One region of the Enterococcus sp. AMC1086 genome, then DNA from elsewhere that is predicted to be linked to it. Evidence: predicted binding sites of a transcription regulator. Region 1 holds the regulator's gene; each other region holds the start of a gene.
The links. The regulator NrdR, encoded in region 1, represses ribonucleotide reductase genes. The targets are predictions, from matches to a motif close to ACACNATATATNGTGT.
Positions count from the first base shown of each region.

Region 2: nrdH (glutaredoxin-like protein NrdH) is a predicted target of NrdR. The motif match lies at 4,808-4,823, and genes of this name have one in related genera.
Region 3: nrdD (anaerobic ribonucleoside-triphosphate reductase) is a predicted target of NrdR. The motif match lies at 2,781-2,796, and genes of this name have one in related genera.

Region 1 is NZ_CM177100.1:1,365,699-1,372,721, forward strand. It holds gene polA (DNA polymerase I) at 1-1,275, shown strand, start outside; gene mutM (DNA-formamidopyrimidine glycosylase) at 1,373-2,209, shown strand; gene coaE (dephospho-CoA kinase) at 2,213-2,809, shown strand; gene nrdR (transcriptional regulator NrdR) at 3,493-3,978, shown strand; gene AC4BC4_RS06355 (replication initiation and membrane attachment family protein) at 3,991-5,397, shown strand; gene dnaI (primosomal protein DnaI) at 5,397-6,326, shown strand; gene AC4BC4_RS06365 (hypothetical protein) at 6,574-7,023, shown strand, end outside.
Region 2 is NZ_CM177100.1:766,329-773,351, forward strand. It holds gene AC4BC4_RS03635 (DUF92 domain-containing protein) at 1-771, opposite strand, end outside; gene nrdF (class 1b ribonucleoside-diphosphate reductase subunit beta) at 945-1,907, opposite strand; gene nrdE (class 1b ribonucleoside-diphosphate reductase subunit alpha) at 1,998-4,157, opposite strand; gene nrdI (class Ib ribonucleoside-diphosphate reductase assembly flavoprotein NrdI) at 4,138-4,515, opposite strand; gene nrdH (glutaredoxin-like protein NrdH) at 4,516-4,740, opposite strand; gene AC4BC4_RS03660 (FeoA family protein) at 5,227-5,694, shown strand; gene feoB (ferrous iron transport protein B) at 5,698-7,023, shown strand, end outside.
Region 3 is NZ_CM177100.1:904,078-911,100, forward strand. It holds gene nrdG (anaerobic ribonucleoside-triphosphate reductase activating protein) at 1-321, opposite strand, end outside; gene nrdD (anaerobic ribonucleoside-triphosphate reductase) at 527-2,719, opposite strand; gene AC4BC4_RS04315 (ABC transporter ATP-binding protein) at 3,026-3,793, shown strand; gene AC4BC4_RS04320 (ABC transporter permease) at 3,783-5,867, shown strand; gene AC4BC4_RS04325 (teichoic acid D-Ala incorporation-associated protein DltX) at 6,131-6,280, shown strand; gene dltA (D-alanine--poly(phosphoribitol) ligase subunit DltA) at 6,295-7,023, shown strand, end outside.

The DNA.
Region 1 (7,023 bases):
GCTATTCATTTTCTTTCAGAAAAATTAGATGCAGAATTAGTTGAAAAAAATCAAGCTGATTTATTCTATAAAATGGAGTTACCACTTTCAAAAATCTTAGGCGATATGGAAATTACTGGAATTCGTGTAGATGCAAATCGATTGAAAGAAATGCGTATCGAATTTTCGAATCGACTACAGGAAATCGAACAAAAAATTTATGCAGAAGCCGGAGAAGAGTTCAACTTAAATTCACCGAAGCAACTAGGTGTGATTTTATTTGAAAAAATGGAGCTACCTGTTATAAAAAAAACAAAGACTGGCTACTCAACAGCTGTTGATGTACTAGAACAATTGAAAGAACAAGCACCGATTGTGGAAGATATTCTCGTTTATCGTCAAATCGCTAAAATTCAATCAACCTATGTGGAAGGACTATTAAAAGTAATTCAACCAGACGATAAAATCCACACTCGCTACGTTCAGACTTTAACACAGACAGGCCGTTTAAGCTCTGTTGATCCAAACTTACAAAATATTCCGATCCGTTTAGAAGAAGGACGGAAAATTCGTGAGGCGTTTGTTCCTAGAGAAAAAGATTGGTTGATTTTTTCATCCGATTATTCTCAAATTGAATTACGAGTGCTAGCTCATATTTCAGATGATCAACATTTAAAAGAAGCGTTTATAGAAGGTCAAGATATCCATTCAAGTACAGCGATGCGTGTATTTGGCATTGAAAAACCAGAAGACGTGACGCCAAATATGCGTCGTCAAGCCAAAGCGGTAAACTTTGGGATCGTTTATGGAATCAGTGATTACGGATTGTCACAAAATTTAGGCATTACGAGAAAACAAGCACAAGAATATATTGATACCTACTTTGAAAAATACCCAGGTGTTAAGAAATATATGGAAGATATCGTCCGGGATGCCAAAGATAAAGGATATGTTGAAACCTTATATAACCGCAGACGTTATTTACCAGACATCAATTCGCGCAATTTTAATTTACGCTCGTTTGCAGAACGAACTGCGATCAATACGCCGATCCAAGGAAGTGCTGCTGATATTTTGAAAATTGCGATGATCAATATGCAGAAACGTTTGGAAGAAGAAAACATGCAAGCAACGATGTTATTGCAAGTGCATGATGAACTTGTTTTTGAAGCGCCTCAATCTGAGCTGGAAAAACTAGATGAATTAGTGAAAGAAGTAATGGAAAATGCTGTTGCTTTACATGTGCCACTGTTGACTGACAGTAGTTGGGGCAAAACTTGGTACGAAGCGAAGTAGTGAACTAAAATAACATGAAAAAGACTGACCAAACGAAAAAGTTTTGAAAACTTTGATGTGTTCGTTTCGGTCTTTTTCTTCTAAGGAGAGAGAAAAATTGCCAGAGTTGCCAGAAGTTGAAACGGTCAGAAAAGGGTTAGAAAAATTAGTTGTTGGAAAGACGATCAAAGAAGTTGTAATTTTATGGCCAAGAATTATCGAATCATCAGAATCCGAACTATTTGCTCAACAGTTAATTGGTCAAAGAATTGAAAGAATGACACGACGAGGCAAGTTCTTGATTTTCAAATTAACAAATTATGATCTGATTTCACATTTACGTATGGAAGGAAAATATGAAACAAATGGACCAGAAGATGAGCGGACCAAGCACACTCATGTAATCTTTAGGTTCACTGACGGAACTGAATTACGCTATCTTGATGTTCGAAAATTTGGGCGCATGGTTTTGGTGCCTAAAAATCAAGGAGAAAATTACAAAGGAATTTTAGCATTAGGTCCTGAACCGCTCCCCTCTGAATTTAAATTGTTAGAATTTCGTAAAGGCTTGAAAAAGCACCATAAAGCCATCAAACCGTTATTATTGGATCAGCGTTTAGTCACAGGCTTGGGTAATATTTATGTGGATGAAGCCTTGTGGGAAGCAAAAATCCATCCTGAACAGCCAGCGAATACTCTAAAACCAAAAGAAATTGAGCGATTATATTATGCGATCATTGATGTTCTTGCTCGAGCAGTTGAGGCTGGTGGGACTACGATTAGAAGTTATTTAAATGCGTTGGGAGAAGCTGGGACATTTCAGGTTTCACTTAATGTTTATGGTCAAACAGGTACGCCATGTCCAAGATGTGGCACGCCGATCAAAAAAATAAAAGTTGCACAGCGCGGCACTCATTTTTGTCCGAAGTGTCAAACCTTGAAAGTGAGGAATTGATTGATGGGAATGGTATTAGGTCTAACCGGTGGCATTGCTACAGGAAAAAGTACAGTTGTTTCTGTGTTTAAACGTCTGGGATTCCCTGTTGTCGATGCTGATGTAATTGCTAGAGAAATTGTTGAAATAGGAATGCCGGCATTAGGGGAAGTAGTTTCTCTTTTTGGTTCGGAAATACTAAATTCAGATGGTTCATTAGACCGAAAAAAATTAGGTGAAATCATTTTTTCTGATGAGGAAAAAAGAAAAAAATTGAATAGCACACTCTCTCCTTTTTTGAAAGAGAGGATTTTAGCTGAGATTGCTGATAAAAAAAGTAAAGCACCATTAGTTATAGTTGATATTCCTTTATTGTATGAAGGAGGCTATGAGAAATTTGTCGATAAGGTAGCAGTCGTCTACATTCCAAAAACAATGCAATTGACTCGTTTGATGAAACGAGATAACTTAACAGAAAGAGAAGCCCAACAACGAATAACGAGCCAGTTGCCTATCGAGAAGAAAAGACAAAAGGCAGATATCTTATTCGATAATCAAAACAGTATCGAAGAAACAGAGAAATTAGTGGGAAAATGGGTATTAGAAAATAAATTTAAGTAAAATATCAGAATTTTAGTCTTTATATTTTTTACAATAATCTAACGCTAATAAAGTCATTAATGTGAAACTACGTATAAAACATTGTTTTTTCGTGGTTTCTTTTTTTACACATCAATAAGTGGACAAAATCAATCTATATACAAAAATTAAAATAACTGAAAATTCGTTAGAATAAATTGTCCGTCCTATCAGTGATAATAAAGTCAGGTCAGTTATTTGAAAAATTCAAGTTCAAAGTCTTTCAGAACATTTTTGGACGAAATTTCAAGATATTATTTATTCTGATTCATCTCAAATTGTTTGAGCATCTTAATCTCAAACAGGGAATGCGATTGTTTGTTCTAGCAACATAAACTTGGGATAGAAGTTGAAGTCTCTTTTGTCCTGGTAGGTTATTTATTCTATTTTGTTATTAGGGATCCGCTTTTATTCCTTAGTAACAATTCTTAAAAACAGGTTGGACGACGCGTTAAAAAGCGATGATACGATGGACTGAGATATAAGCGTGTCTCATGTCTTCTTTTATTTTTATTAGGCTATTTTCCCAAATGAAATGATAATAAAATTCTTTATGAAGTCATTGCAGATGGATGGTTTCTCACTCATTTCATGTTATAATACAGATAGTTAAATAAAAATCAAACTAAATTGTAGATAGTATAAGATAAAATGAGGTGAAAACTATGCGTTGTCCAAGATGTCATCATAATAATTCCCGTGTAATCGATAGTCGTCAAGCGGATGATGGTCGCGCCATTCGTCGTCGTAGAGAATGTGAGAACTGCAATTACCGTTTTACAACATTCGAACGCATTGAAGCAGCACCATTATTAGTCATCAAGAAAAATGGTGATAGGGAAGAATTTAATAGAGAAAAAATTTTACGCGGACTGATCCGTTCGGCTGAAAAACGTCCGGTTGCTATGGAACAAATGGAGCAAATAGTCGATAATGTCGAAAACCGTGTGCGTAGTTTAGGTGAAAATGAAATTTCGACAACTTTGGTCGGAGAGTATGTAATGGAAGATTTAGTTAATTTGGATGAAATCGCCTATATTCGATTTGCCAGTGTCTACCGTCAATTTAAAGATATGAGTGTGTTCTTGAAAGAACTACAAGGAATCGTAGACAAAGCCAAATCTTCAAATTCAGATACAACGAAAGAATAAGGAGGTCTTTCCTTGAAAGACAATTGGAAAGAAGTCCATCCTAAAAGTATTTTTCAAGTAGCACTATCTTATCCTTTATCTAATCAAGAACAAGAGATATTGACGCTTTTATATCAGCCAATGATTGGTGCAGAAGCTTTTAGTTTATACTTGACCCTTTTATCAGAAGTAGAAGAGATCGGGGTAAGTGAGTCTCTTTTTCATGCTGAATTAATCACGATGATGGATATGAGTATCAAGCAAATTCAAGCCGCTAGAAAGAAATTAGAAGGTATTGGGTTATTAGGGACCTTTAGCAAAGACGATCCTGAACTAGGAACACAGTATTTATACCGATTGAATCATCCTGAAACAGCTGAACGTTTTTTTAAAGATGAAGTATTGTCATTGACATTAATGAACAGTGTAGGACAAAGAAAGTTAGAAAAATTGTTTGAACGATTTAAACCCAAATTTGTCAATTTGACTGGTTTTGAAGAGATTTCAGCCAGCTTTAAAGAGGTTTATTTATTTAAAGAGGAACAAATCATTTCACAAAGTAAGCAGTTAAACCGAATGGAACAAGCATTCAAAGAGCCTAGACCTGCTCAAAAGCCAAGTGCCATCAATGATAGTTTCGATTGGTCCTATTTTATCCAAGGAATAGAAAAACTCGGAATCAAATTACCAGATAATCAAGTAGGCTTTAAGGAAGAAGTATTTATTTTCCATAATTTATTTGGTATAACAGAATTGGATATGATCGATTTCTGTTCTAAATCATTTGATTATTACACAAGTAAGATCGATGTAAAGGATTTTGAACGGGCTGTGTATAGAACATTTGATCCTGATAAAAAACAAAAACCAAGTGAGTTTCAAAAAAATGATTCAGTGGATTTATCCGCAGAGGATCAGCAGACGTATCGCTACAATTCGTTAAAAATGATTGGTTTTTCAACCCAAGATATTCAGATGATCATGGATAGTGAGAAAAATTTTCCTTTGAATTACTTAGAAGCATTAAAAAATGAGCGTGGTGGCTATACAACGCCGCAAGAACGTTCGTTGGTCAAATATTTAGTAAGTAAATCTGGTCTGCCAAACAGTGTGATCAATGTTTTGATCAACTACGTTTATAATATACAAAAACAACCTACACTAAAGGCCGATTACGTGAATCGAATTGCTAATGAATGGGCACAAAGTGGTATTTTTTCGCCAGAGAAAGCCATCGAACATGTCCGGGAACTAGCTAAAAAGGGTAAAGAGCAAAAACAAACGAGACAACGATACGGACAAAATAATCGACCAATCCGTCAAGAAACGTTACCGGATTGGGTGGATAATCCAGTAGAAGAGCAGAAATTATCTAAAGAAGAGCAAGCGCGATTAGACAAAGAAATTCAAGATTTCTTGAGTAAAGGAGGCGGAAATTAATGGAAGACGTAGGAAAAGAAATGTCAAAAATCATCCAAAGCAGAGATATGAGTGAACGTTACAACGAATTGGTAGAAGTGGTCTTGAAGGATACGGATGTTCAACAGTTTATTGAAGAACATCGTGAGCGATTAACAGATGAAGATATTCAAAAGAGCTACTCAAAGCTTTACGAATTTGTACAAGAAAAACGCAAATACCAACTGAATGATCCAACAATGATTGCGCCTGGATATGAGCCTCAACTAACCTTGAATTTTCATTACATTGATGTCACCTATGTACCGACAGAAGCGCTTATCGCTAAACAAAAAGAAGATGAAATTCGTAAACGAGTTCGTGCTATGGATATGCCAAAAGATGTACGAGAAGCCAGCTTAAATAGATTTGATACAGCATCTCAAGGTCGAGCACAGGCGATGGCAGAGACGATGAAATTTTTAAATGAATACACGTCGAATCCAAAAGAATTTCACAAAGGACTTTATCTTCAAGGAACCTTTGGAGTTGGAAAATCGTTCCTATTAGGTGCGATTGCTAATAGCTTAGCTGAACGTGGTTTTATTACAACAATCGTTCATTTTCCAACATTTACAGTTGAAATGAAACAAGCAATTGGGAAAGATATGGTTGGTCCAAAACTTGATGCTGTCAAGAAATCACCCGTTTTGATGATCGATGATCTTGGTGCAGAATCGATGACTTCATGGATTCGCGATGATGTGTTAAGTGTTATTTTACAATATCGAATGCAAGAGCAATTAGTGACCTTCTTTTCATCAAATCTTGATTTAAAAGACCTAGAAAAACATTTATCCGTGACTCAACGAGGTGAGCAAGAACCTTTAAAAGCGCGTCGAATCATGGAACGTATTCGATATTTAGCACAAGAAATTACAATGTCTGGAAACGATCGAAGAAATGGATAGAGGAATATTACTGATTATCCTCTCTCCAGGTTTTTAGTGAGGTTGGAACAGAAGTGTTTAACTCTTATTTCCGAAGTTTTTACTTCTGTTCCCACCGTTTATTCAGATTTTTTAAGGCTAGGACCTAACTCGTAGAGCTATGTCCTAGCCTTTCATTTTTTTTATTTTTATTAAGTATACATGATGAGGATGGACGATTGTAGATTCTATCGCTTATAATAAAGTATCAATTTTTGGAGGACGTAACATGAAAAAAATCGCAATAGCAGTTTTAACTGTATTTACGCTGATTTCTTTAGGAGCTTGCGCACAAAATAAAAAAGATTTGTCAAAAGGAAGTGAAGAAACAGCAATGAGCAGCCAAAAAGATCAAGTGATTGATGAAACGCTGAATACTAAAGACAAAGACGAAACGCAATCAATATTTACCGCAGTTTTAGTTGAAGATGCTACGAAAAATGAAACGGTGGACAAATCGATTCGATTCGTTTTAAAAGACGTCGAAGTGGTTGAAGACCCAGAAAAAATAATTAATATGATGAAAAATGATGGCGTTATTTTAAATGTACCAAAGGAACAATTGGCTGATGGCCTCACAGAAAGTGAGTTTAAAGCTGGGGATACTATTCAATTTACTTTAGCTGGCTTACCTGCGATGACGATGTCGATTCCACCTCAAGTCGCTGGAAATTCAGTC
Region 2 (7,023 bases), 600 kb from region 1:
AAAAAAATTGACCCAGTCATTTGTCAGCCAAAAAATTCCACTAATTTTTTTTGTTTGTTTTTGATGATGCAACGGTTGTTCAGTTATCTGTCCACAGATAAGACAGCGGTATTTTGTTTGAAGTGTTGCGCCTAAAAAACTATCCACAAGAGAATTAAAAATACCACAAGTCAGAGGGACAATAATGAATAGATGCGTTGAGAGTTGAGAAACAGGATACCAACTATACATCAGACAAAAAGCAAGTGTAATTAATAGACTTCCAAAGAAAGAAGCAACACTGCCAAGCACAGAAATACCTCCAGAAAGTCCAGGTTCAATCGGTTTAAATGTGAGAATTGAACGAGGAAGATTTTTACTTAAGATCCCAATCTCAGAGCTCCATGTGTCTGCCGTTGCGCCTGCGATGCCACTAATATAACCAATCAAGAATAATTGATTTTCTGTAAAATAGAAAAGAATCAAAGAAATAATCGCTGGAAGACTGTTAGCCAGTACTTGCCAAGCATCTCTTGTATGTCCCTTTTCAACGATAGATTCGATTTTCGTCATTTTTATAGCTTTTTTTGTCAAATGTATACATCCTGAGCTTGCAAAAAAGAGAATAAGTAATCCCCAAGTCGGCCATATTCCAAAGCCGCAGACAATTGTAGCGATAAAGATTACGGTAAACGCGCCAGATTTTGTAAGGAAATGAGCGATATAGGAAAAGAGACCAATTAGACTTCCTACGATGATTCCCAGAAGTAATTTATAGAATAAAATAGTCATGATGCACCTCGTAAAATAGTTACTTTAGTAAAATCGTGATATTAGAATAAGTATATCATGGAATAGTTATTATCATTAGAGAGAAAAATTCTAACTATCTAAGTAAAAAATAAGTCTAAGATAAAAACTCAAGCAGTTTTATCTTAGACTTATTTTGTTTTTTAGAAAAAGAGTTACTCCATACCAATCAAATAATCATCATCTTTCATGGCTTCAACAGTTCCTAACAAGTAACCATTACCAACTTGTGAGAAGAAATCATGATTACTTGTACCAGTAGAAATCCCATTCATAACAATTGGATTGACATCATTCGCTGTGTCAGCAAACAATGGGTCCATTCCCAGGTTCATCAATGCTTTATTAGCATTATAACGTAAGAAGGTCTTCACTTCTTCGGTCCAACCTAAATCGTCGTATAATTCTTCTGTGTAACGTTCTTCATTTTCATAAAGTTCATAAAGAAGATTATACATCCAATCTTTCATATCATTTTGTTCTGCTTCAGTCAATTCATTAAACCCTAATTGGAATTTGTACCCGATATAAGTGCCATGAACAGACTCATCACGAATGATCAATTTGATAATTTCAGCAACGTTTGCTAATTTGTTATTCCCTAAATAATAAAGAGGCGTATAAAAACCAGAATAGAATAAGAATGTTTCTAAATAGACACTGGCAACTTTTTTTTCTAAAGGCGTACCATTTTTATATATTTCATTGATTTTTTCCGCTTTATTTTGTAGATAAATGTTAGTATTTGTCCATTCGAAGATATCATCGATTTCTTTTTTAGTGTTTAATGTACTAAAGATCGATGAATAACTTTTAGCATGAACGGATTCCATAAATTGGATATTATTTAAGACAGCTTCTTCATGGGGAGTACGAACATCATTTCTTAGTTGCTCCATACCACTTTCAGACTGAACAGTGTCTAGCAGTGTCAAACCGCCAAAAACGTAGCCTACAGTTGTTTTTTCTAGCTCTGAAAGAGTTCTCCAGTCATCTAGATCATTTGATAAAGGGATACGAGTATCTAACCAAAATTGTTCTGTCAATTTCTCCCAAGTTGATTTATCGATCACGTCTTCGATGGCGTTCCAGTTGATCGCTTCATAATATGTTGCCATGTATTTTCCTCCTCATTACCTGTACGTTAAAATACAATAAGTCATAGAACAAGGCGACCAGAGGGCGCCTTGTTTGTTGTTTCGCTTTTTTTAGATCACACAGCTTTCGCATTGGTTACTACCGATCTCTTCAGCATCATCCGTAAATGTTCGTACATAATAAATCGATTTAACACCTTTATGGAAAGCATAATGGCGTAAAATATTTAAATCACGAGTTGTTTGCTTTGGAGAATCTTTCCATTCGTATAAACCTTCCGGCATTTCAGAACGCATAAACAATGTTAAACTCATTCCTTGATCTACGTGTTGTTGTGCCGTTGCATAAACATCGATCACTTTACGCATATCCATGTCATAAGCAGACGTGTAATATGGAATCGTATCATTTGCTAAATGAGGAGCAGGGTAATAAATTTTACCGATTTTCTTTTCTTGACGCTCTTCGATCATGCGAGTGATGGGATGGATACTAGCACTCGTATCATTGATATATGAAATAGAACCATTAGGTGCGACAGCTAAACGATTTTGGTGATATAAGCCGTCTTTTTTCACTGCATCACGTAAATTTGCCCAATCGGAAGCAGTTGGAACAAAAATATCTTTAAAAATGTCTTTGACTTTATCTGATTGTGGAGTGAAATCTCCTTCAATATACTTATCGAAATAGGAACCATTAGCATAATCGGACTTTTCAAAATTATGGAATGTTTCGTTGTATTGTTTTGCTATATTATTACTTTCGACTAAAGTCCAGTAATTTAATAAAGTAAAGTAAACGTTGGTGAAATCAAGTGATTCTTTTGAACCATACTCCATATGGTTTTTAGCAAAGAATGTATGCAGACCCATCGCACCAAGTCCGATTGTGTGACTTAATCTATTTCCGTTTTGAATAGAAGGAACCACATCGATATCAGAAGCATCAGTAACAAATGTTAAGGCACGTGTCATAGCACGAACAGACTTACCAAAGTCAGGACTGTCCATCAAATTGACGATGTTCGTTGAGCCTAAGTTACAGCTGATATCTGTACCAAGTGTTTCATATTCTTGTTTACCATTTAAAACAGAGGGTGTTTGGACTTGTAAAATTTCAGAACATAAGTTACTCATGATGATTTTGCCATAAGCTGGATTGCTTCTATTAGCTGTATCGATATTGATAATGTATGGGTAGCCAGATTCTTGTTGTAACTTAGAAATTTCATTTTCTAGGTCACGCGCTTTGATTTTACGTTTACGAATTTTAGGATTAGCCACTAGATTATCATATTCTTTTGTAATATCAACATAAGAGAAAGGAACGCCATATTCACGTTCTACACTATATGGGCTGAATAAATACATATCTTCATTGTTGCGAGCTAACTCATAAAATTTATCAGGAACTACAACGCCTAAAGATAAAGTTTTTACACGAACTTTTTCATCCGCATTTTCTTTTTTCGTTGAAAGGAACATTTCGATATCTGGATGGAAAACGTTTAGATAAACTACCCCAGCTCCTTGACGCTGACCTAATTGATTAGAATAGCTAAAGCTATCTTCGAACAATTTCATAACAGGAACCACGCCGCTGGCAGCTCCTTCGTAGCCTTTGATTGGAGCTCCTGCTTCACGTAAGTTTGCTAATGTGATCCCCACTCCGCCACCAATACGTGATAATTGCAATGCTGAGTTGATTGAACGGCCGATGCTGTTCATATCATCTGTCACTTGGATCAAGAAACAAGAAACAAGCTCACCACGACGTTTACGTCCAGCGTTTAAGAAAGACGGTGTTGCAGGTTGATAACGTTGATGGATCATTTCATCTGCTAAAGTTAAAGCCAATTCTTCGTTACCGTCAGCAAAATATAATGCATTAAAAGCGACACGATCTTCATAGCTTTCTAAGTATTCAGTTCCTTCATTGTTTTTAAGTGCATATTGTGAATAAAACTTGTAAGCTGCCATGAATGATTTGAATTCAAACTGTTGCTCATCAAGAAATGTATATAATTGTTCAATAAAAGCCATAGAGTATTTTTCAATAAATGCAGTTTCTAAATAATCATTGTCGATCAAGTATTTGATTTTTTCTTCTATACTATTGAAGGTTCTTGTATTAGGAAGAACATTTTCTTTAAAGAAAGCTTCCAGCGCTTCTTTATCCTTATGTAAAGGAATTTGTCCGTCAACAGGACGATTGATCTCATTATTCAGCTTAAAATAGCTAACATCTTTAATTTCTTTTAGACTCAAGTTCATTCACTACTTTCTTAAAGGATTCCACGTCTTCGTTTGTTCCGCTAAATTCAAAGGCAAAAAGCATTGGAACGTTGTAATCACGTGCTATGTCTTTGGCTGTATAAACAAATAATTCTGCAAAATTTAAGTTGCCGCCTCCAGCAACACCTTGCAAGTTTACTCGATTACTTTTAAAATCAAGAAAATCGTTCACTACTTCAGTGATTTCTTTGTCATAAGTAGGAACGACTAAAACAAAAGGCTCATTTATCTCAAAAAAAGGATTTGCAGGCTCAATTTCATAAGCTGCTAAATCCAATTTTTTAATGAAGCGTCTGGTTTGTCCGGTAACTGTAAAATAGACAATTTTCATTTAGCTAGCCAATTGTTTTAATTGATCAGGACGAAATCCTACAACTGTAGCAGCATCAGAAGTGATAACCGGAACACTTTGGAAACCTTGTTCTTTTAACCAGTCGATTGCATCTGGTTGGATATCGATGTTTACTTCTTCAAATGCTATATTATTCTCGCTCAAAAAGCGTTTTGCCATCTTACATTGGATACAATTATTTTTAGAAAAGATTTTTACGTTCATTTTTAATTCCCCCTAAATTAGTTTACTTTACTAGTATAAATCTCTTAGAAAAAAAGTCAACACTTAGGCACTATATATTGTGGTTGCATTTTGATTCAATACCAAGTTTTGTGTTTTTGAAAGAAATATGAAAACGCGTAGTCTCAATATTTAAACGACTGTTATGATTGTTTTAGCCGTAAAAAAAGAAATTTATTAAATTTTATCTTGAAAATTCTAATCGATTGAACACAAGATGTAGGGGGTAGTAGAAATAGGACACACTAATGAATCAAGCTCTTTTTTGATTGAAAATATTTTCTTATCATGAAGTAGAAAGAAGATTGATTTAAACATCACAAACAAGTATACTTAATGAGAACGATTCTCAATATCAATAGAATAATAGATGAAACTTTTTCACAATGCTTAAGTCTCCTCTTTTGTACTTTACCTAGGTCGTGATAAGTAAGCTCGTTCAGTTTTTAAATTAAGGAGGATAACGCAATGCTGACGTTGGCACAGGCAAAATTGAATAAGGTTTATATAATTGAAAAGATTCAGGCAGAAGGTTTTGCGAAGAAACACTTAAGTAATCTTGGACTTTTGCCAGGTGGAAAAGTTGTGCTGGTGAATTATTCCGGTGAAAATGGCATTTTTTTATTGCACAATAGCCGTATTGCGATCAATTTATCTGTGCTAAAACAGATTATAATAGTAGAAAAAAGTATCAATGAAGAAAACTGGTTATCTCTAGATCAATTAAAAGTAGGAGAAAAAGCGCAAGTAGTAGGTATTCATGGGCAAGGTGCTGTTAAAAGAAGGTTAATGGATATGGGACTGACAAAGGGTGTAGATATCCTTGTACGAAAAATGGCGCCTTTAGGAGACCCGATCGAAATCAATCTTCGAGGATATGAACTGACGCTAAGAAAAAATGAAGCCGAATTAGTCTTGGTACAAAAGGAGGGGTAAGCAATGAAAGAACAGCATATCGCACTGACAGGAAATCCGAATAGTGGGAAAACAACAGCATTTAATGCATTGACAGGTGCAAATCAATATGTAGGAAATTGGCCAGGTGTGACGGTTGAACGAAAAGAGGGAAAGCTGAAAAGAAACAAGCAAGTAACGATTCAAGATTTACCAGGTATTTATTCTCTTTCCCCTTACACGCCGGAAGAAGTGGTTGCCAGAGATTATTTGCTCAGTGGTAGTCCAGATGTTATTGTCAATATTGTCGATGCCACAAACTTAGAACGAAACCTATATTTAACAACTCAATTGATGGAGACGGGAATCCCCGTTGTTATTGGTTTGAATATGATGGATATTTTAGATAAAACCGAAAGAAAAATTAATATTGAGAAGCTCTCCTACGGATTAGGAGTAGATGTATTAGGTGTCAGTGCCTTAAAAAATCGTGGATTGAATGACTTAGTAAAAAAAGCAATAAAAGCAACTGACGTTTTTCCTTCAGAATTGAATTATCCAACGTATAATAATCGTTTAGAAGCAGCATTAAACGAAATCATAGACGTTTTAGGGAATAGTGTATTAGAAAAACAAGCACGTTGGTATAGTATCAAATTATTTGAAAGAGATACTAGGATCCAGGCAGAATTAGAATTGAGCACATTGCAGCAAAAAGAAATAGAAGAAATAATTAGGATTGCAGAACAAATTTTTGGTGATGATAGTGAAGCAATCATTATTAATGAACGATACGAATTTATCACTCGTCTAACAGCTTTTTGTGCGATTGAAAGAAATGAAATCACATTTAACACAAGCGATAAGATCGATCGAATCGTGACTAATCGTTGGTTGGCTTTACCGATATTTGCAGCAATCATGTGGTTTGTTTATTATTTAGCGATTCAAACGGTAGGAACAATGGGAACCGACTGGATCAATGATGAATTATTTGGAAACATTGTGCCAAATACTGTGGGAGGTTTGTTAGCTAGCTGGCATGTCGCACCATGGATGCAAAGTTTGATTTTAGATGGGATCATCGCAGGGGTTGGAGCTGTATTAGGTTTCTTGCCTCAATTAGCAGTTTTGTTCTTGTGTCTAGGCTTCTTAGAAGATTGTGGTTATATGTCGAGAATCGCTTTTGTCATGGATCGTTTGTTTAGAAAATTTGGCTTGTCGGGTAAATCCTTTATCCCTATGCTGATTGCAACAGGCTGTGGTGTACCTGGGGTCATGGCAAGTCGTACGATCGAAAATGAAAAGGATCGTAAAATGACGATCATGGTTACTACGTTTATGCCGTGTTCAGCAAAATTACCAATTATT
Region 3 (7,023 bases), 460 kb from region 1:
TTCTTGATGAACTCGATCGACAACATTTAGACAAACATCAGTATTTAAAAAAGGTTCTCCACCTAATAAGGTCAAACCTTGTACATAATCGTGAGATAAATCTTCAATGATTCGGTCTTCTAATTCTTTGGTGAAAGGTTTGCCATAGCGAAAGTTCTGGACTGCTTGATTAAAGCAACCTTCACAAGCAAATAGACAGCCGCTAACATATAGGCTATTCCTTACACCTTCACCATCTACAAAATTGAATGCTTTATAATCCGCGATATAATTTTGACTGAAGTCTTTTGTTACCCATTCTTGTGGTTTAGGATTTCTCATTTCTAGCATCCTTTCAACTAAAAACGATGCCTGCAAATTATTGCAGGGAGCATCGCTTTTTTGTGATTGGTTCGTTCCTCTTTTTATCTAATCTAGCTACATGAACCATATCTCTCAACAAATAGATAAAATGCTGTAAAGATAAAAGGCATCTTCCCATCATTTTCCTAATTTGTTCGAGATATAACCGGTTCAATCCTCTTTTTTATTTCATGTGTTTCACTCGCGAAGAGATTTCTTTATGTCGTCCATGAACCATTGGTCTAGCTTGTGGATTGCCTAGATAGCCACAAGTTCGTTTCACGACGTCGCAGGATTTTGGATCATGATTGCCGCATTGAGGACATTCAAAACCACGTTCAGTTGGGTTAAAATCTCCTTCAAAGTTACATTCATAGCAGTGATCGATAGGTGTATTCGTACCTAGATAGCCAACACGATCATACGCATAATCCCAAACAGATTCTAGTGCTTTGGGATTTTGTTGTAAAACAGGATATTCACAATAATGGATAAAACCACCAGAGCAATATTGCGGATAGTCCTTCTCAAAATCTAACTTTTCAAATGGAGTTGGATTTTTACGAACATCATAGTGGAAACTATTTGTATAATATTCTTTGTCCGTGATATTTTCTACTACTCCGAATTTTTCAGTATCTAAATGACAAAAACGGTCAGTTAAACTTTCACTAGGCGTTGAATACACGCTAAAGTGATAACCATATTCATTCCCCCATTCATCAGCATGACTTTTTAAATTCTTTAAAATATCAAGCGTAAATTCCTTCGCTTCAGGAACGGTTTCCCAATCACCGCCGTAAAAAGCGGACGCGACTTCATATAAGCCAATATACCCCAGAGAAACAGTCGCTCGTTTATTTTTAAATAATTCATTCACTGATTCTTTTCTAGATAAACGTTTACCAAAAGCACCATACATATAAAGAATGGGCGCATTTGCAGGAGTTGCTTCCTTACAGCGATCAACACGATAGACCAAGGCATCTTTCATTATTTCAAGACGCTCGCTTAAAAGTGTCCAGAATTTATCCACATCACCATGAGCTTCCATTGCGATTCTAGGCAGGTTCAAGGTAACAACACCTAAATTCATACGGCCCACATTTATTTCTTCTCCCTGTTCATTTTTCCAACCTTGTAGAAATGAACGGCATCCCATCGGTACTTTAAAGCTGCCTGTTAAATCAACTAATTTATCATAATTTAAAATATCAGGATACATACGTTTCGTTGCGCATTCTAATGCTAATTGTTTTACATCATAATTTGGATCTGTCTCATTTAAATTTACGCCTCGTTTTAATGTGAAAATCAATTTAGGAAAAATAGCCGTTCTGTGTTCACTGCCTAAACCATTGATCCGGATTTGTAAAATAGCTCGTTGAATTTCACGTTCAAACCAGCTCAGACCTAAACCAAATCCTAAAGAAGTGAACGGTGTCTGACCATTGGAAGTAAATAATGTATTGATCTCATATTCTAAACTTTGCATCGCATCGTAAATATCTTTTTTTGTTTTACTTTTTGCGTAAGCTTCCTGACGATCAGAGCCTTCGATCCATTCTTTTGCATCAGCTAAATGTTTTTGATAATTTAATTCAGCAAACGGTGCCAATAATTCATCTACACGATCTGCCGAACAACCACCGTACTGGCTAGATGCTACGTTTGCGATGATTTGTGAAATTTGAGCAGTCGCTGTTTGGATCGACTTTGGTGCTTCAACTTCGGCATTTCCGATTTTAAAACCATTATTCAACATCCCTTTAAAATCAATCAAACAGCAGTTTGTCATTGGTGTATAGGGATGATAATCTAAATCGTGATAATGTATATCACCTTTTTGATGAGCATTGGCAACATGAGGAGGCAGCATTTTAAGTCCAATCGATTTACCAACGATTCCAGCAGTTAAATCCCGTTGTGTATTAAAAACATCACTATCTTTATTAGCATTTTCATTCACGACAGACTGATCCTTGTTGATTAACTTACTGATCGTAAAGTTGATATCAGTTGCTTTACTACGCTCAAAATCACGGCGAGTACGGTAATTGATGTATTCTTCAGCCAACTCATATTCATTTCTTGCTAGTAAAATATGTTCGACAATGTTTTGGATTTCATATATTTTTACATCTTCAGCGAAACGATCGGTAATTTCTTGATCGATTCTTTCGACAATTTCTTGAATACGCTCATGGGCAAGCGGGTCTAAAGAACCGCGAATATTTTGTTCAGCTTTGATCAAAGCATCATAAATTTTCTGATCATCAAAATCGACCAATCGCCCATCTCTTTTTACGATTTTTATCGTGTGCAGGGCTGAATCAGTAGAACTCACTTCATTATTAGCTTGCTTAATCTCCATCATTTTTACCCATCTCCTCATAGATTTATTCCTTCCTTATCATAAAACAATTCAATAAATCTTTCAACTATATATAGTGTGAAACTTAATTTTAATCATGCTGCTACAACTACATATAGTGTTTATTAGAAATGAAAAAATAGTGAAAACAACTCGCCAAAAGGTTTGTAGGAATTGTCACAACATTCTTGCTTAGAAATTAAAAAATAAATAAAAAAATGATTCTTACTTAATTGTAAGAGGAAACGATGTTCAGTTACGCCAAATATTGATAGAATAAGAATAATGAATAAACTGGAGCGAAAAAAGATGAAAAAAATTCTAGAAGTGAATCATTTAAGTAAATCATATGGCTATCGAAATAATAAAGTTCAGGTATTGAATAATATTTCCTTTTCCGTTGATCAAGGTGAATTTGTGGGGATTATGGGACCAAGTGGTGCGGGGAAATCAACATTACTGAGTACTATCTCAACGATTACGTTGCCTACGATCGGGACTGTTCAAATTGACGGGCAAGATATCTTGAAAATGCGCGATAATCAAATCAGTGATTTTCGTCGTAAAAAATTAGGGTTTATCTTTCAAAATTTCAATTTAATGGATACTTTGACTGTTAAAGATAATATTTTACTCCCTTTGACAGTCGATCGAATGCCCTTAGATGAAATGGAAAAGCGTTTAGCTCATGTTGCAAGTGTTTTAGGTATCGACCAATTACTAAACACTTTTCCAAATACTATTTCTGTTGGACAAAAGCAACGAGTAGCAGCTGCTCGTGCATTGATCACTAAACCCAAAATAATTTTTGCAGATGAACCAACAGGATCTTTGGATTCTAAATCAGCTGCTGAGTTATTGCAATATATGACAAATATGAACTTACAAGATGATGCGACCATCATGATGGTCACACATGATCCTTATACAGCAAGTTATTGCAATCGGATTTTATTTATTAAAGATGGTGTGATATTTTCAGAAGTTGTTCGCCAAGGCTCAAGAAAAGAATTCTTTAATCGTGTGATCGATATGCAAGCCACGATTGGCGGAGGTGGTCGTGCCAATGATTTTTAATTTGTCTTGGAAAAATTTCAAAGGCCAATTTCTTAATTATTTTGTTTACTTTGTTAGTATGACTTTTGCGGTAGTTGTTTACTATTCTTTTAGTGCGATTACCTACAATAGAACACTGGCAAATCGGGTTGGGCAAGAGATTCATATTGATGGCGCCATGAATTTAGGCGGTATTCTTATTGTGATCATGATTTTAGGTTTTATGCTATCTGCGAATCATTTCTTCTTATTAAAACGTGCTAAGGAGATCGGGTTATATCATTTAATTGGAATGCGAAAAGATAAAATCTCTTTTTTATTTTTTGTGGAGACTCTAATACTAGGTGCAGTATCTTTGATTACCGGTATTTTTCTAGGTATTATTTTCTCTAAATTATTTTCGATGATACTTGCAAAAGCGATGTTCTTGCAAGTAGAGAGTCTATTTTTTGTATCGATTCCATCTATGATTCAGACTAGTCTAGTCTTTGTTTTTATGTTGTTAGTGGTCTCTCTTCGAAGTAGTTGGTTAATTTATCGTTATCGACTAACTAATTTGATGAAACCAAGTGAAAAAAATACTGTCAAACCCAATAAATTTCCTCTATTGAAGGGGGGTCTTGGGATTGTTGGGTTGATCCTTATTATTACAGGATATTTCTTATCCTATAATGTGATTCAATTTGTAACAATTTTGACGCACACATCATTAGGATTGACTGGCTTTTTTGTTGCACCATTGGTGATTATGTTTATCTGTATGATAGGAACGTATCTATTTTTTAACTATACGATGTACTTGTTTGCATTTCTTTTTGGAAAGAATAAAGTTAATTATTATAGAAATCTAAATATGTTAGCTTTAGGAAATACAAAACTCCACATTAAAAGAAGTGGGAACATGTTGTCGGCAGTAACTATTTTTATTGCTATAGCATTAGGTATGATTGGTGGGTCGGCGTCTATGTATACACTCGGTATGAATTCAGTGAATACAACAGCACCGACAGATTTTATTGTTGCAGAGGATAATTTTAAAGCAATAGAACAAATAATCGAAAAGGAACCGGATACAAAAATTGATTCTATAGTAAAATTAAATTATAAGTTGACGGGTAGCCAATTTCGTCTTAAAATTGGACAGGATGAAAAAGGAGACACATTAGGTCCTGTAAATTTATTATCACTTTCAAATTATCAAGCGTTTCAAAAAATAAATCCCTATTTGAAAAATATCAAGCTGAAAAATAAACAGGATATTGTCATCATAGATAGTATTCAAAATATTCTGGGCGGTTATATTCGTTACGATTCTACATTAAATTTATCAGAAGGAATAAAACTTCATGTTTCTGCTGTACGTCCAGATTATTTGGGTCAAGTTTTATTAAGATACAGTTTTCCAACTGTCGTTGTATCCGATGAACAATTCGATGAGATAAATTCTGGCATCACATACACGCTTAGAGCGTTTAATATTCAAGCAAAAGATGAAGAGGCATTAGCCAATAAATTGTCTGAAGCGGTAAAACCAAATTGGAGCGCACCGATATATTATAAGTATCAATGGGTCAATAATCAGTTGAAAGGTTACACATCTAAAACCAGTCGAGAACCTGAAAAAAAGTATACACAAGGGTATTCAGAAGAAAATGAGCAAGAATATTCACAATTAAACTATATTAGTCGTTTCGTTGAATTAAGATATGAGAGAAGAGTGATGGGCTTATTTATTTATGTCGCAATGTTTTTAGGCATCCTAGCCTTGATCATCACGGGGAGCATCTTGATGCTGCAGCAATTTTCTGAGGCTGAGCGAGAAAAGGAAAGTTATGATTTATTAAAGAAAATCGGAATTCCTAAAAAGCAAATCACCAAACTTGTTTATCAGCAAAATAGTATTGTCTTCTTTCCACCAATGATCATCGGGGTGTTACATGCAACGTTTGCGATTTATGTTTTCAGTAAATTTATTTCAAGTTCGGGTTATTGGTTAGCTTATCTTTCTTGTGGAATGTTGATTTTGATTTATTTAGCATATTACTTTTTAACGTCAGCGATTTATTCACGAATCATACATGGAAAAGACAATTAATAGTTAAAATTTTTTTAAATCATTCGTATGTGAAATTTACCTGAATGTGGAATGAAAAGATTTCTTTATTCTATTGTTTGTACTATTAAAGGGGTGGAACAATGATTCTATTTTTTGTCCCACCTTCTTTTTATATGCAAGTGACAAAACTGTTAGCGGAAAAGAAACTTTTGTTAGCAAATTCCGTATCTTTTCTCTTGGGTTTTGATTACAATAACAGTACAAAAAAATGAATGAATGTAATTTTGGAGGCATAAAATAAAATGAAACAATTTTTTGATAAACCTAATATAAACTATTGGGGCAAATTCATTGGAAAAACCGTTTTTTATTTTGGAATACTTTTAATGTTGATTTATTTATACCATTACAAAAATATTGATGGCGGCTCATTTATTTATAATGAGTTTTAGAAAGGGGACACTTCATGACGATTTTAAATATTATTGATGCAATCGATCGTTGGGGGATGAAGGAAACAAACCGTCCCGTTTATATTGAAACCAATCAAACGTATACTTATGGAGAGTTAAAAAAAGACTCCGATGCAATAGCTGCATACTTGCAGAAAAACATAGAACGCGATCGTCCAGTAGTCGTTTATGGAGAATTGGAATTTGAAATGCTGACGTGCTTTTTAGGCGCATCCAAAGCAGGACATGCTTATATCCCAATTGAGGCACATACACCAAAAGAAAGAGTTGACATGATTTTAGAGGTAGCAAATCCGGCTGTGATTTTTTCTGTAAAGGAATGGCCTGACTTGGATACGGAAGCTGAGATTGTTTCATTAGAAAAAATCCATGATATTTGTGCAAAGTCTTGGATCTTGGATGTACCGCTTAAACCAGTTGTTGAATCAGAAACCTATTATATTATCTTTACTTCTGGTACAACCGGTGTACCGAAAGGCGTCCAAATTAGTCATAAAAATCTTTTGAGCTTTGTTAATTGGGAATTGACCGATTTTGGTATTACGCAAGGCATGCGTTTTTTATCCCAGGCACCCTATTCATTTGATTTATCCGTGATGGATGTCTATCCAGCTTTGACTTCGGGCGGCTCTTTAACACCAATGCGCAAAGAAGTCATCAATGACTTCAAGAAATTATTTACAGTACTGCCAACATTAGATATAGAAGTTTGGGTTTCGACG